One region of the Labrenzia sp. THAF35 genome, then DNA from elsewhere that is predicted to be linked to it. Evidence: riboswitches for the same ligand, from Rfam matches in the RefSeq annotation. Region 1 holds a riboswitch; each other region holds the start of a gene.
What was found. A riboswitch is a leader RNA that binds a small molecule or an ion and turns the genes downstream of it on or off. The one in region 1 is predicted to bind thiamine pyrophosphate.
Positions count from the first base shown of each region.

Region 1 (3,642 bases):
AGCCGTGCGCGCAATGCCATCGTCAATCAGCTGAAAGCCTATGAGCCGCCGCTGGCGCCGTCCGAGATCACGGCCGAGCAGCTGCGTCTGGAAGAAGCCATTCGCAAGGTGGAAGCCGAAGCCGCCCGCGAAAGCCTCGGTCTCAGCCCCACTGTTCCGAAGGTCGAAACGCCGACCCCGGCGCCGCAGGTTTCCGCGCCGCCCGTGACACCGCCTCCGGCTGAGCCGGTGGCAGAGGCTGCGCCGGAAGCGCCTGCGCCTGCACCACAGGAACCTGAAACAACTGCAGCACCGGTGGTGGATACCCCGGCTCCGTCGCCCTTGAAGGAAACCCTGACACAGGCCGAAGCGCTTGGCACCGCGGCCAGCCAGGCTGTTCACCACGCCAAGGAAGCTGCCGACCCGGGCGCTGCGCCTGTGCGCCAGGAGCCCTCTTTCGGCGGACCTGTGCAGCCGGAACAGACAGATGATGGCCTATTCGAGCCTGCGGATACCACCGGTGCGGCCGATCCCGCCGATCAGGCTTATCCAGGCGAGGAAACAGCCAAGCCGAAGGACAAGTCGGCCTCCAAGAAAAGCCGCTCCAAGCGCGCCAAGCCGAGTGCTTCGGATGCGCTGCGTGGTGATTCATCCGGCAGCCGCACCGTTCCGATCGTGATTGCTGCGGGTGTCCTGTTGCTGGTGCTCCTGGGCGCCGGAGCCTATTTCCTGATGCCTGCGGGCGATGAGACAGCCGATAGCGGCAACGTGCCGGTCGCGTCTTCTTCGCAAACGCCTGTCGATACGCAGCCGGACACCACGCCGGAGCCTTCGACCGCTGCCCCTGTCGGAGAAGGTGAAGAGCCTTCGAAAAACACCGACCGCCTGTTGAACGAAGGCGAGACCGATGTGGTTGCCCCGGATGCACGTACGGTAACCACGACGACGATTACCGGACAGTCTGATTCGCCTGCGCCGGCCGATACACCGCAGGTCGATACACCAGCTTCCGCTGCGCCCGAACCTTCCCAGCCGTCCATCGTGACGAGTGGAGAAAACGATCAGTCTTCTGCGACCACCGAAAGCCCGATTGCGGTGCCGGAAGACAATCTCTCGGCCATTTCGCCAGACGAAACTTCACCGGCTCCGTCCGCTACGGATGCGGATTCCTCGGTGCAGCGCTCCATCCTTTACGAAGAAGGGGAAGAGTCCGGTGGTGCCGGAACGGCTGCGCAAGGCGCTGTCGTTTGGGGTGTCGATGAAGAAACGAATCTGGACGGCAAGGCTCTCGCGGTTCTGAGCGCCTCCATTGAAATCCCCGAGCGGGATGTGAAGGTCGACATTCGCATCAAGCCGAATGACGATACTTCCTTGCCCGCCAGCCATCTGGTCGAGATCAAGTACGAGTTCCCGGAAAACTTCGCTCCGGGTGACGTCGTCAACGTGCCAGGCCTGGTCATGAAGCCTACGGAAGAAGCTCGTGGCGATGCGCTGATCGGCGCTTCCGTGAAAGTGTCTCCGGGCTTTTTCTGGATTGCCCTTTCAAGCTTGCCGAACGAGCAGCAACGCAATCTCGCCCTGCTGCGTGAACGCGGCTGGATTGACATTCCGATGCTTTACGAAAACGGCAAGCGCGGCATCTTGACCCTGGAAAAGGGAACCGCCGGTGCAGATGCCGTTGAAAAGGCGATCACGTCTTGGCAAGCCGGCTAAGCGCCAGCCTGCCTCCTTTCAAAATCTGAAGAAGCCGCCTCACGGCGGCTTGCCTTTTTTCGTCACACAAGGCATGGTCCGCCTTGGTCCGAGGGGTGTTCCGGTTACCGGAGCTGAGATGGCGTAATGCCGAACCCTTAGAACCTGATCCGGGTCATGCCGGCGAAGGGACGGAATCCTTAGCCTATTCCCGGATCTCCATTGTCATTTTCGGCTTGTCCGAAGACGGGAGATCCTATGCGTACTTGTCTGCGACCACTGCGGTCGCCGCACATCCGAATGCCGGTATCGGCTTTCATGCGTTCCTGTTGGCCAATGGCGGCGGAGGCTGCGGGATGATGGCGTTTGTGAAAGCTGTTGCCAGGACCATACTCGGCCTCCTGCTGACTGTCGTTATCTGGGCGGCAATCGTCCATGTGTTTGACACCCAGCATTATATCATGCCGGGTCCGGACCGCGTCTTTACGGCCTTTGTCAAACACGCAGGCTTCCTTCTGCATCATGCCGGCATCACCGCCTATGAGACGGTGCTCGGGTTTGTGCTGGGGGCAGCCGCCGGGGCATTGCTTTCCGTTCTTTTGTGGCTGTTTCCGATTGCTGCAAGATTTGCCATGCCGCCCATTCTGGTGACGCAGGCCCTGCCTGTTTTCGCAATCGCGCCGATCCTGGTGCTCTGGCTCGGTTTCGGGCTGGCCTCCAAGATCGTCGTCATCATCCTGGTCATCTTCTTCACGGTCACATCGACGTTTTTCGATGGCCTGCAGCGGCTTGACCCGGGTTTGTGCGATCTCGCCCGGCTTTATCGTCTGTCTCGCCTGAAGGAACTCTGGTTCTTTCGCCTGCCGTCAGGCTTGCCGGCGTTTGCCTCCGGCCTGCGGGTGGCCGCGGTGTTCGCTCCCATGGGGGCGATCATTGGCGAATGGGCCGGGGCAAAAGGAGGCCTGGCCTTCATCATGCTTCAAAGCAGCAACCGGATGCAGGCGGACATGATGTTCGCCGCCCTGATCCTGCTCGCGGCGATGGTGCTGATCATGCGCTTTGCCGTGAACCATCTCACCCGACTTCTTGTTCCCTGGCAGCCGCTCACCTAGCTGCCGCTCTACGGAGGACCTCATGAAAAAACAAATCCTGTCACTCGCATTGGCGGCCGGGCTGCTGGCATCGGGGCCGGTACAGGCCAGTGAGAAACTGACCTTGCTGCTCGACTGGTTCATCAATCCGGATCACGCGCCGCTTGTAACTGCGCAGAACATGGGTTTCTTCGAGGCAGAAGGCCTCGAGGTTGAGATCATCGAACCGGCGGACCCGGCGATGCCGCCGAAACTGGTTGCTGCCGGGCAGGGCGATATCGCGGTGTCCTATCAGCCGACGCTTCATGCGCAAATCGAGGAAGAGCTGCCGCTGAAATGGATCGGTACGCTGGTGGAGACGCCCCTCAATTCGCTCATTGTGCTCAAGGACGGCCCGATACAGGAACTGAAGGACCTCAAGGGGAAGAGTGTCGGTTTTTCCGTGTCCGGCTTCGAGGACGCGATGCTGGGCCAGATGCTGCGTTCGGCCGGTTTGACCATGGATGATGTCGAGCTGGTGAACGTCAATTTCGCGTTGTCAGGCTCTCTGCTTGCCGGTCAGGTGGATGCGGTGATCGGCGCATATCGCAATTTCGAGCTCACCCAGCTCGAAATCGAAGGCAAACCCGGCAAGGCTTTCTTCCCGGAAGAAAACGGTGTGCCGATCTTTGATGAGCTGATCTATGTCGTCAACAAGGACAAGACGGACGATCCACGCTTCGCCAAGTTCCTGGCAGCCGTGGAAGCGGCCACGATCTATCTGAGCAATCACCCGGAAGAAGCCTGGAATGCCTTCATAGAAGCGTATCCGAACCTCAATGACGAGCTGAACAGGCGGGCATGGTTCGATACGTTGCCGCGGTTCGCCAAGCGTCCGGCT
Region 1 covers NZ_CP045380.1:2,271,510-2,275,151, forward strand. Annotated here, with positions in the region: gene FIU93_RS10455 (hypothetical protein) at 1-1,692, shown strand, start outside; TPP riboswitch at 1,774-1,880, shown strand; gene FIU93_RS10460 (ABC transporter permease) at 1,938-2,783, shown strand; gene FIU93_RS10465 (ABC transporter substrate-binding protein) at 2,806-3,642, shown strand, end outside.

Region 2 (3,642 bases), 2.7 Mb from region 1:
AGTGACAACGGCTGCGATATCTGCGCCGTTCTCGAACACACCCGGCAGACGCTCCGGATTGAGGCCGCCAATAGCAACAAGCGGCAATTCGCCGATCTGCCGCTTCCACCGACCAACCTTTTCAACGCCTTGGGGCGCCCATTTCATTTCTTTCAGGATCGTTGGATAGACAGGCCCCAGCGCGACATAGTCGGGCTCGACAGAAAGAGCGGTTTCCAGTTCCTCACCGTCATGGGTCGAAACGCCAAGTTTCAGACCCGCCTTGTGAATGGCCGCGACATCGGCGTCAGCAAGGTCTTCCTGACCAAGATGGACAAAGTCGCAGTCCAGTTCAATCGCAAGCTGCCAATAGTCGTTCACGACAAGTTGGCAGCCGTGCTTTTCGCAAGCGCTCTTGGATGCTGCGATTTCCTTGCGCAGGACTTCGTCGCTCGCGTCCTTGATGCGCAGTTGAACCAGTTTGACGCCAAGCGGAACCAGCCGCTCGATCCAGTCGGAACTGTCGACGATGAGGTAAAAGGGATCGAGCTTCATTCAAACACCGCCATTCCGAGAACCGGGGTAGAAGGAACCGCCATGTCGCGAGGTTCCAGGGGTTGGGCTTCATAGGCCAGGCGACCGGCCTCAATTGCAACTGCAAAGGCTTTGGCCATTGCGACAGGGTCTCCGGCCTTTGCGACAGCCGTATTCAGCAGTACCGCATCGAAACCGAGTTCCAGAACAGCAGCCGCATGGGACGGTCTGCCAAGACCGGCATCCACAACAAGTGGGATGCCTTTGAAGTGACTGCGATAAGCACGAAGGGCATCCGGATTGACCGGCCCTTTCGCCGAACCGATTGGCGCACACCAGGGCATCAACACCTGACACCCCGCGTCAAGCAACCGTTCGCCGACGACAATATCGTCCGTCGTATAGGGAAACACCTTGAAGCCGTCATCGCTCAGGATACGTGCGGCTTCAACTAGGCCAAAGACATCCGGCTGCAGGCTGTCGTGATGACCGATTACTTCCAGCTTGATCCAGTCGGTTCCAAAAAGGTCGCGTGCCATTTTTGCGGTGGTGACGGCTTCCTTCACCGAATGACATCCGGCAGTGTTGGGCAGCACCTTGACGTTCAGTTCCCGGATCAGGTCCCAGAACCGGCCGCCTCCGCCACTTCCTGCCGTTTCGCGCCGAAGGGACACCGTCAGAATTTCAGCCCCGGATACCTTCACCGTGTCCGACAGAATTTGGGGAGATGGGTACTGGGCAGTTCCAAGCAGGAAACGCGACGCAACGCTTTCGCCATAAACTTCAAACATGGGCGTCATCCTCCCTGCATCGGCGACAGGATCTCGATACGGTCGCCAGCTTGAAGGACGCAAGCGCTTCGTTCTTCAGCACAAACCAGATCGCCGTTGCGCGCCGTTGCAAGAAACTCATGGTCATAGGCAAGTTCGTCCAGAAGCGCAGCTAGCGTCGCGCTGACAACTTCCTTAGGTTCGCCGTTAATGGTTAGCTTCAAGGGACATCTCCTGAAGGTGTTGCACGATCCTGCCTGCCGCCTCCATGGCAAAATGCGGAGCAAGCAGGAAGCCGTGCCGGTAGAATCCGTTCATTGACAACGTGTTGCCGGTAAACGTGAGACGAGGAAGATTGTTTGGATATGCCGGACGGATGCCCACCCCGGTTTCGATGATCTTTGCCTCGGCAAATCCCGGATGCAGGCTGTAGGCGGCATTTAGAAGTTCCATGGTGGACCGAACACTGACCGCTCCCTGGTCACCGCTTTCGATCATGGTTGCCCCGACCATGAAAACACCGTTGTCACGAGGCACGACATAGACCGGGATGCGCGGGTGCATAAAACGCACCGGCCGCGAAAGCGAGACATCCGGCGCGTGGAGGATCAGCATTTCACCGCGTACGGGACGCAAGTGCGGATCCGGCGAGGCCATGCCGGTACAATCGGCGACAATATCGGTCGCCGCGGTGAAGTGCTGCGCCTCTAACCTCACCTTGGCACCGCTTTCAGACACCTTTGCCCGCAATGCCGTGAGGGCCTGCCGCGGATCGAGATGGGCTTCCCCGGCAAAATGGAGCCCCTTTGCAAATCGGCCTGCGAGGTCCGGTTCGAGTGCGCCCAGCGCGTCAGCATCGAGCCAGGCAAAGCCGCTGGTTCGAGAAGCAAAGCGACTTAACTCGCCGGTATCGCGCGGCGCGGCAACAACCAGCGTGCCATTGTGCGAAACCTGTCCCGGCAGGACCTTGCTCCACCAGCCAATGGAGGCTTGCCCGAGCCGCAGAACATCTTCCTCGGCACTTTCCCGCTCACACCATGGCGCCAACATGCCGCCTGCGAGCCAGGAGGCACTGGCGGTGAGATCCTTGTGTTTTTCCAGCAGCTCCACCCGCACACCGCGCGAGACAAGCTCATGTGCCAGTGCTAAACCGGCGACACCCGCCCCTTTGATACAGACCTTCATTCCGCCTCTCCTGCCAGGATGGACGTCAGTCGTTCGACATCACGGAATGTCTGATAGCCCGCTTGCATTCAACGGATCTCCGTAAGGACCGGAAAAGGTCGCGCATTTCGGACATTCGGCTTGGAAAGGTGGCCGGGGTGGAGCATTGCCGTGGCGAACGCAGTTGGCCGAGAACACCTTCCCTTCGCCAGCATGACCTGGATCAGGTTCGTCGGGTCCCTGCACTGCGCAAGTGCGCCAGCAGTATCTCAGCCTCTTCTGGAGGCACCCCGGGTGAGCCCCTGTTGTGCCGCCCGTCAGGCGCACCTGTCAAGAGACAGGATGAGCCTTCATCCTTGTTGCCAGGGTCGCGCCAGAAAGTCGTCGATTTCGGCAAGGGTGCTGAACCGATAGACTTTCAGATGGTCCGGAGGTTCGCGGTAGATGTGCTCCAGCTTGGCTCTGGCGGAGTGTCTCGTTCGCCAGATGAACCTCAGGAATTCAACAGTTTGCCAGTTGAACTGCTCCGGGCAGCCCTCGGCCAGATCCGGACGGCTTTGCCCATTGTATTTCACCGACCGTTTCAGCACTCGAAATATGCGGCACGTCACCGGGACATCGAGCCAGATGAAAGTGTCGGCACGTTCGAGACGTTCCGCATAGGTGCTTGAATGACCGCCCTCGAAGATCCACACATCCTTCAGATGGACCTCATGCGTCAGCCGGTCTTTCTCTGCCCGCGTCCGCTCGCTCCAACCGGAGCGGTAGTGGATCTTGTCCATATGATAGACCGGCAGTCCGGTTTTCCGCCCAAGGGCAACGGCAAGCGTGCTTTTGCCCGAGCCCGGGCCGCCAACGATCATCACGCGTTTCATGTCGCACCAAACAAAAGCAAGGAAGGGCCGGTCGTTATACAGATTGTACAGGGGATGAAAACCCGAAACAGACTGTTCAATGGACACTTCGGCTTCGCAGGCCCTATCTAGTTTGCAAGACAGAATGTTCTTTGATGGAGAGGCAGATGAGCTGGTTGAATTGCCCTGATCCCGTACCTGGAAATGCTGCAAGCTGTGACCCGATTGAAACGATCATCGTACCGCGGACATCCGACCTCGGCGGATTTTCGGTAAGACGTGCCTTGCCGTCTGCCAGGCGGCGGATGGTTGGCCCGTTTATCTTCTTCGACCAGATGGGC
Region 2 covers NZ_CP045380.1:4,975,409-4,979,050, forward strand. Annotated here, with positions in the region: gene FIU93_RS22915 (thiamine phosphate synthase) at 1-534, opposite strand, end outside; gene FIU93_RS22920 (thiazole synthase) at 531-1,304, opposite strand; gene thiS (sulfur carrier protein ThiS) at 1,310-1,507, opposite strand; gene thiO (glycine oxidase ThiO) at 1,491-2,468, opposite strand; TPP riboswitch at 2,630-2,750, opposite strand; gene FIU93_RS22935 (DNA topology modulation protein FlaR) at 2,798-3,322, opposite strand; gene FIU93_RS22940 (pirin family protein) at 3,469-3,642, shown strand, end outside.
Region 2: linked by a shared signal. The riboswitch ahead of thiO (glycine oxidase ThiO) and the one ahead of FIU93_RS10460 (ABC transporter permease) in region 1 are both predicted to bind thiamine pyrophosphate.

Region 3 (3,642 bases), 1.1 Mb from region 1:
TCCGTATTGTCGCTGCTCACGCTGCCGTTGGGCTTTTTGCTGCCGGGTCAGGCCTGGATCATTCCGGACCTGCCCACGGCAGGTCTGCTTCTGCTGATCGGCCTTGCAGGCGGTGTCGGCCAGATCCTGCTGACGCAGAGCTACCGGTTCGCGGATGCCTCCACCATTGCCCCGTTCGACTATGTCAACATGCTGTGGGCGATCATTGTCGGTTGGGTAGTGTTCAGCGAAACGCCTTTGCCTGCAGTGGTGCTGGGGGCGCTGATCGTGATTGCCGCCGGTATTTTCGTCATCTACCGCGAGCACAAGCTCGGGCTGGACCGGACAAAGGCACGCCGGGCGTCATCGCCCTCGCGTTCGTAGGGGGAGAGACAAGAGGGCAGGTCCCGCTGTCTTCCCCGTCATTCCGGACAAGCACAGCAATGCTGTGCACCGATCCGGAATCCAGACTTATTTCGCGCCTTAGGCGCGGCATTAAACAAAGAGAGAAGAGTTCGCTTTGCTCACGCTGATGCGCTGGATCCCGGATCGGCACGCAGCTTTACTGCGCTTGTCCGGAATGACGGCGAATGCGGGTGGTTTCCGAAATCGGCCTTACTGCGACTTGTATTCGAACCGCTCAACAGCGCTCTTGGTGCCGTCCTTGAAGATCAGCTGCACGCTGATCGACTGGGCCGACCCCAGGGGCAGCTCCAGATAGGGCTTGTCCTTCAGAACGACATTCTGGTTGTCCGGGTCACAGGCTTCCAGTTGCCATTCCTGCTCAATCGGGTCGTCGTTCAATCCGTAGAAGACATAGTCGATGCCGCACTTCCAGGATTCCAGGTGGGTGAAATAGATCAGCTCCTGGCCCTGCCAGTCGCGGAATGACACCCAGTTGGCTTTGGTAAGGTCCAGGATCTGCTTGATCTGCTCCGGCGGCATGCCTTGCGCGGACGCGGTCGAGCCGATCGGAGCAAGAGCGAGGGGCAGGCAAAGGGCGGCGATTTTAATGAGTTTCATGGAAAATTTCCGGGTCTGAGTTCAGAAGGCCTTGAAGGTAATGATGGTTTTGGTGTCCTGAATGCCGTCGATCGGGTGGACCTTCTCGTTCACGAAGTGGCCAATGTCCGAGCCGTCGTCGACATAGAATTTCACCAGAAGATCGTAGTCGCCGGAGGTGGAGTAGACTTCGGACGCAATTTCCGCATCGGCGATCGCATTGGCGACCTGGTAGGTCTTGCCCAACTGGCATTTGATCATCACGAAAAACGGTACCATGGGGCGCTCCGGGCAGTTGGTGTTTGAAGGGGGTGAACGTGTCACCTGAACCATCAGCCGGGCTGTTCGGTCAGCCAAACATGCCGGGCAACAGATTCACGAAAGCAGACTAGGACATCGCCTATCTCCTCCCGCCAGTCAATTGCCGAGTAGCCGCTCTGCACAAGGCGGGTCTTGCAATCGCACGGCCGGCTTGTTAGCAGTGCAATCATCTCATGGGGGTGCCCGGCCATCCTGGACCGGGCTGAGAGGCGGCCTGCCAACTCCTTGAACCTGATCCGGCTGATACCGGCGGAGGGATTTGAGATCATGATGCACACACCACTCCCTTCAACACGTCTTTTCCGGAATACCGGCAACGGGCTTTCTGTCGCAGGAGAGCCGTCATGAGCCTTTCCGTCGCTGCTTCCACACAGGCCCTGAGCGCCGAACAGGTCTTCACCCTTCTGGAAAGGGTGCGGCAGAAAACGCCGCGCGTTCACGCCATCACAAACGCGGTCGCCCAGAGTTTCACCGCCAATGTGCTGCTTGCGCTCGGTGCCGTTCCTTCCATGACCATCGCGCGGGAGGAAGTTGCCGCCTTTGCCGGCGGGGCTGATGCGCTGCTGGTGAACCTCGGCACCCTCGACGAGGAACGCCGTGCGGCCATTCCGCTGGCGATCGAAGCTGCCAGGACTGCCGGACGTCCGGTTTGTGTCGATCCGGTTTTCGTCAACCGGTCTCCCGTGCGCTGCGCCTATGCACGCGAATTGCTGGGCCTGAAGCCGGATCTGGTGCGGCTCAATCCGGAAGAACTCAACGCTCTCTTGCCGGAGCGGGCGGATGCTGATGCATTGATCGAGGCCGGAACGGTTTTTGCGGTTACCGGCCCAGAAGACAGGGTCGAGAGCCGCGGCGAGGATTTCCTGCTGCGCGACGGCGATCCACTGATGTCACGCGTGACGGCCACCGGCTGTGCCGGCGGTGCGGTTCTGGCGGCGTTCCTGAGTATCGAAAAGGACAGGGCGCTTGCAGCTGCTTGCGGACTGTCCGTCTTCAACATTGCCGGCGAAATCGCTGCCGGCCGGTCAGGCGGGCCAGGCAGTCTGGTGCCGGAGTTGCTCGACGCACTCTATTGCCTGACTGACCGCGACATTGAAGCCCGTCTCAAGACCGGCTGACGCAGGCTTTTCGGCATCTACTCCCAGGAGGTTCCCATGACCGCAATTGCGGTAACCATTGCAGGATCGGATTCCGGCGGCGGAGCCGGCATTCAGGCTGATCTCAAGACCTTTTCCGCAAACGGCGTCTTTGGTGCCAGTGTTATTGCAGCCCTGACGGCGCAGAACACGCTCGGCGTCAGCGCCATCCATGATGTGCCGCCGGAGTTCGTGCGGGCCCAGATGACAGCCGTCTTCTCGGACCTTGCCGTCAAGGCGACAAAGATCGGCATGCTGTCGCGTGTCGATACGATCGAGGTGGTAGCTGAGGGGCTTCGGGCACATGAGACAGGCCCGGTTGTGCTCGACCCGGTGATGGTGGCTGCCTCCGGTGACCCGTTGCTTGCCGACAGTGCGGTCGACACGCTGATTGCCTTGCTGCTGCCGCTGGCCGATATTGTTACCCCGAACCTGCATGAAGCTGCCCGCATGTTGCAGGGCGATGTTGCCGCTGACGAAACGCAAATGCAGGCGCAGGCAGAACGTCTGCTCGGTCTTGGAGCCAACGCGGTTCTGCTCAAGGGCGGGCACGGGTCTGGCGCGAATAGCGCCGATCTGCTTCTGGATCGCAACGGCAATGCGGTCTGGCTCAGGTCAGAGCGGATCAAGACCGACAACACGCATGGCACCGGTTGCACCCTGTCATCCGCGATTGCCTCAGGTCTCGCCAAGGGGCAGGACATGGAAGCGGCCGTCAGGTCCGCCAAGTCCTATATTCAGGCTGCCATCGCCGCTGCCGACACGCTTCACATTGGCAGTGGTCACGGGCCAGTCCATCATTTCCACGCGTTCTGGAGCAAGTGAGATGACCGATCAGCCAAAAACCGAAACCGGACGGATCAGCCGTCGCGGACTTCTGGGGGCTTCCGCCGCCGCCGGTGCAAGCGCATTGGCCGCCCCGGCGGTGGCGCAGGAGCAGGCGACGCTGGAATGGAAGATGGTCACATCCTGGCCAAAGAACCTGCCGGGGCCCGGGGTCACGGCGCAGCGCATTGCCGACAGGATCGAGCTGATGTCCGGTGGTCGCCTGCGCGTTCGGCTTTATGCTGCAGGGGAACTGGTGCCGGCTCTGGGCGTGTTCGAGGCGGTCTCGGCGGGGACGGCGCAGATGGCGCACACGGCCTCGTTTTTCTGGCAGGGCAAGATCCCTGCTTCTGTCTATTTCACGGCGATCCCTTTTGGT
Region 3 covers NZ_CP045380.1:3,373,881-3,377,522, forward strand. Annotated here, with positions in the region: gene FIU93_RS15410 (DMT family transporter) at 1-363, shown strand, start outside; gene FIU93_RS15415 (hypothetical protein) at 595-1,002, opposite strand; gene FIU93_RS15420 (Lrp/AsnC ligand binding domain-containing protein) at 1,024-1,260, opposite strand; TPP riboswitch at 1,468-1,578, shown strand; gene FIU93_RS15425 (hydroxyethylthiazole kinase) at 1,647-2,420, shown strand; gene thiD (bifunctional hydroxymethylpyrimidine kinase/phosphomethylpyrimidine kinase) at 2,457-3,263, shown strand; gene FIU93_RS15435 (TRAP transporter substrate-binding protein) at 3,265-3,642, shown strand, end outside.
Region 3: linked by a shared signal. The riboswitch ahead of FIU93_RS15425 (hydroxyethylthiazole kinase) and the one ahead of FIU93_RS10460 (ABC transporter permease) in region 1 are both predicted to bind thiamine pyrophosphate.

Region 4 (3,642 bases), on a different replicon from region 1:
TCTGACTGCCATCGCCTCCATGCCCTCTTGACGAGCAGCGTCGCGGATATCGTGGGAAATCCGCATGGAGCAGAATTTCGGACCGCACATGGAGCAGAAGTGCGCGACCTTGTGGGCTTCCTTCGGCAAGGTCTCGTCATGCATCGAACGGGCCGTTTCCGGATCGAGCGCGAGGTTGAACTGGTCCTCCCAGCGGAACTCGAAACGGGCGCGCGACAGGGCGTCGTCGCGGACCTTCGCTGCCGGATGACCCTTGGCGAGGTCGGCGGCATGGGCGGCGATCTTGTAGGTTATGACACCGGTCTTCACATCATTGCGGTCGGGAAGGCCGAGGTGTTCCTTCGGCGTGACGTAGCAGAGCATCGCCGTGCCGAACCAGCCAATCATCGCGGCACCGATGCCCGAGGTGATATGGTCGTAACCCGGCGCGATGTCGGTCGTCAGCGGTCCGAGCGTGTAGAACGGCGCCTCGCCGCAGACCGCAAGCTGCTTGTCCATGTTCTCCTTGATCTTGTGCATCGGCACATGACCAGGGCCTTCGATCATGACCTGGCAGTCTTTCGCCCAGGCGATCTTCGTCAGCTCTCCGAGCGTTTCCAGTTCGGCGAACTGCGCTGCGTCGTTGGCGTCGGCAATCGAGCCCGGACGCAAGCCGTCACCAAGTGAAAAGGAAACGTCGTAGGCACGGCAAATGTCGCAGATCTCCTCGAAATGCTCGTAAAGGAAGCTCTCCTTGTGATGATGCAGGCACCACTTGGCCATAATCGAACCGCCGCGCGATACGATGCCGGTAACGCGGTTGACGGTGAGCGGAATGTAGGAGAGCCGGACACCGGCATGGATGGTGAAATAGTCGACGCCCTGTTCGGCCTGCTCGATCAGCGTGTCGCGGAAGACTTCCCAGGTAAGGTCCTCGGCAATGCCGCCAACCTTTTCCAGCGCCTGGTAGAGCGGCACCGAGCCGATCGGAACCGGCGAATTCCGGATGATCCATTCACGAATGTTGTGGATGTTGCGCCCGGTCGATAGGTCCATGACGGTGTCGGCGCCCCAGCGAGTCGCCCAGACCATTTTCTCGACTTCCTCCGCCATCGACGAGGTGACGGCAGAGTTGCCGATATTGGCGTTGATCTTCACCAGGAAGTTCCGGCCAATGATCATCGGCTCCGCTTCCGGATGGTTGATATTGGCTGGGATGATCGCGCGCCCGCGGGCGACTTCCTCGCGGACGAAGTCCGGTGTAACAAAATCCGGGATCGCCGCGCCGAAGCTCTCTCCATCACGGGGAAGCTTTTCGTTTGCAGCCTTGCGACCAAGGTTTTCCCGGATGGCGATGAATTCCATCTCTGGCGTGATGATGCCGGCGCGGGCATAGGCGATCTGGGTGACGGTCTTGCCGTCTTTGGCGCGGCGCGGTTTCTGCAGGTTAGGGAATTGCAGTGTCAGGCGCTCGCCGGTGGCAAAGCCGTTGTCTTCCGGCTTGACCATGCGGCCCTCATATTCCTCCGTGTCACCGCGGGCGGCGATCCACTCGGCGCGAAGGCGCGGCAGTCCCATTTCAATATCGATCGCCTGGGTCGGGTCGGTATAGGGACCGGAGGCATCATAGACCGTGACGGGCGGTTCGCCGGCGGCCGGATGGACTGCGATCTCGCGCACTGGTACGCGGATATCGGGATGAATTTCGCCCGGCTTGTAAACCTTTGTAGAGGCAGGCAGCGGCCCCTTGGTGATTTCGGGCGTAATAGTCTTGGTGGCAATGTTCATTCTGAGGCTCCAATCTTTCAAGTTGGAGACCCAGTTCGAAGCCGGAATGATGGAAAGACGCCATGACGCTCCGGATTCTGGGCAACGTCGTACTGCAGCGCTTGCACCGTCCCTACGCCAGTATGAACTGGATCAGGTTCAACGGGTCACTGCGCTGCCATCAATCAACGGCCCAGCAGTATCTCAGCCCCTTGCCGGGGCACCCCTGGTAACGTTGCCATCGGCCATCATCCACGTGCGTTTGTCAATACAGAGATGCTTGGCTCGACGAGGAAGTGCTGTCACTTTGGCGGCAAAAGGTTGAAGGAAATGTGCCGGGTGACTCCAAAAAGTTGTCCGCGGACAACAATGCGAAGTTCTTGTCGAAACTAGGCTGAAAAATGCACTTGGTTAAGCGTTTGTAAATTGGTAACGAATCGGAGCATATTGTAACAGCGCAGTTTGAGGCGTAGTTTTCAAAAATGCGCAGTTCGAGGATTTTTCGAGATGGACACCAATCTTCTGGTTGAAGGTGCTGCTGAACACCTGCCAACGACACTTTCGGCGGACGCGAATGAGCTCGCTCATCAATTGCAGATACATCAACGAAAAATCTTTCCACCTGCTTCTCAAAAGACTATCCGAAGATTTTCGCCTGCAGAAGCAGCTAAATTGATTGGCATTAAGGAAGGCTATTTACGTCAGGTCGCCGCTGATGGGCATGGCCCCGAACCAAACGAGAACGGTAGGCGCACATATTCTGTCGAGGACATGGATCATATACGTCAGGTCTTGGACGAGAAAAATGGCACGCCAAAATATGTGCCGATCCGTCGGGGAGATGAAAAGCTTCAGGTTATCACTGTAATGAACTTCAAAGGTGGTTCCGGAAAAACCACCACATCTGCTCATTTGGCTCAGTTCTTGGCGTTGCGTGGATACCGCGTTTTAACAATTGACCTTGATCCACAAGCATCATTGTCAGCGATGTTCGGACATCAACCCGAACTAGATGTCGACGAGGGAGAAACGCTTTACGGTGCTATCCGTTATGAAGACCCTCGAGCCTTAAGCGAAATCATTCGATCCACATATACGCCAAACCTCCATATTGTTCCAGGCAATCTTGAATTGATGGAATTCGAGCATGAAACGCCCAAAGCAATGTCTGAAGGACGTTCAGCGTCCATGTTTTTCGCCCGAATAGGGGAGGTGCTGACAAGCGTTGAAAGCTATTACGACGTTGTAGTCATTGATTGCCCACCTCAGCTTGGCTTTCTAACGATGTCGGCCTTAAGTGCGGCCACAGGAGTATTGATCACCGTACATCCACAGATGTTGGACGTTATGTCTATGTCCCAATTTCTTTCTATGACAGCTGAATTGATGAGTGTTGTCGAAAAGGCCGGAGGGCGTACCAGCTATGATTGGATGCGTTACTTGGTTACTCGCTTCGAACCAAACGATGGACCACAAAGCCAGATGACCGGGTTTATGCGTTCAATATTTGGAAATCGCATGCTTCAACATGCGATGCTTAAATCTACTGCTATTTCTGATGCCGGTGTTACCAAGCAAACTTTGTATGAAGTCGAAAGAAGCCAATTTGTGCGCGGTACTTATGATCGCGCAATGGAATCTATGTCTCTCGTGAACCAGGAAATCGAAGACCTCTTAAACGTGACTTGGGGACGGAGGTAAGGGATGGCACGCAAAGACCTGATCAGTTTTTCGTCGGACGAGGATGGTGAAATCCAAGGGGATCCAAATAAATCGGATCGCCCACTGGCGGGCATCACGCCAAATAGACGGTCAAGTTCACCGGTTGGAGGCATCGCAAAAACTCTTGGCTCACTCTCAAGTCAGATGGACCGTGCTAGTGAATTAGAACGGCAA
Region 4 covers NZ_CP045383.1:119-3,760, forward strand. Annotated here, with positions in the region: gene thiC (phosphomethylpyrimidine synthase ThiC) at 1-1,767, opposite strand, end outside; TPP riboswitch at 1,859-1,984, opposite strand; gene repA (plasmid partitioning protein RepA) at 2,254-3,447, shown strand; gene repB (plasmid partitioning protein RepB) at 3,451-3,642, shown strand, end outside.
Region 4: linked by a shared signal. The riboswitch ahead of thiC (phosphomethylpyrimidine synthase ThiC) and the one ahead of FIU93_RS10460 (ABC transporter permease) in region 1 are both predicted to bind thiamine pyrophosphate.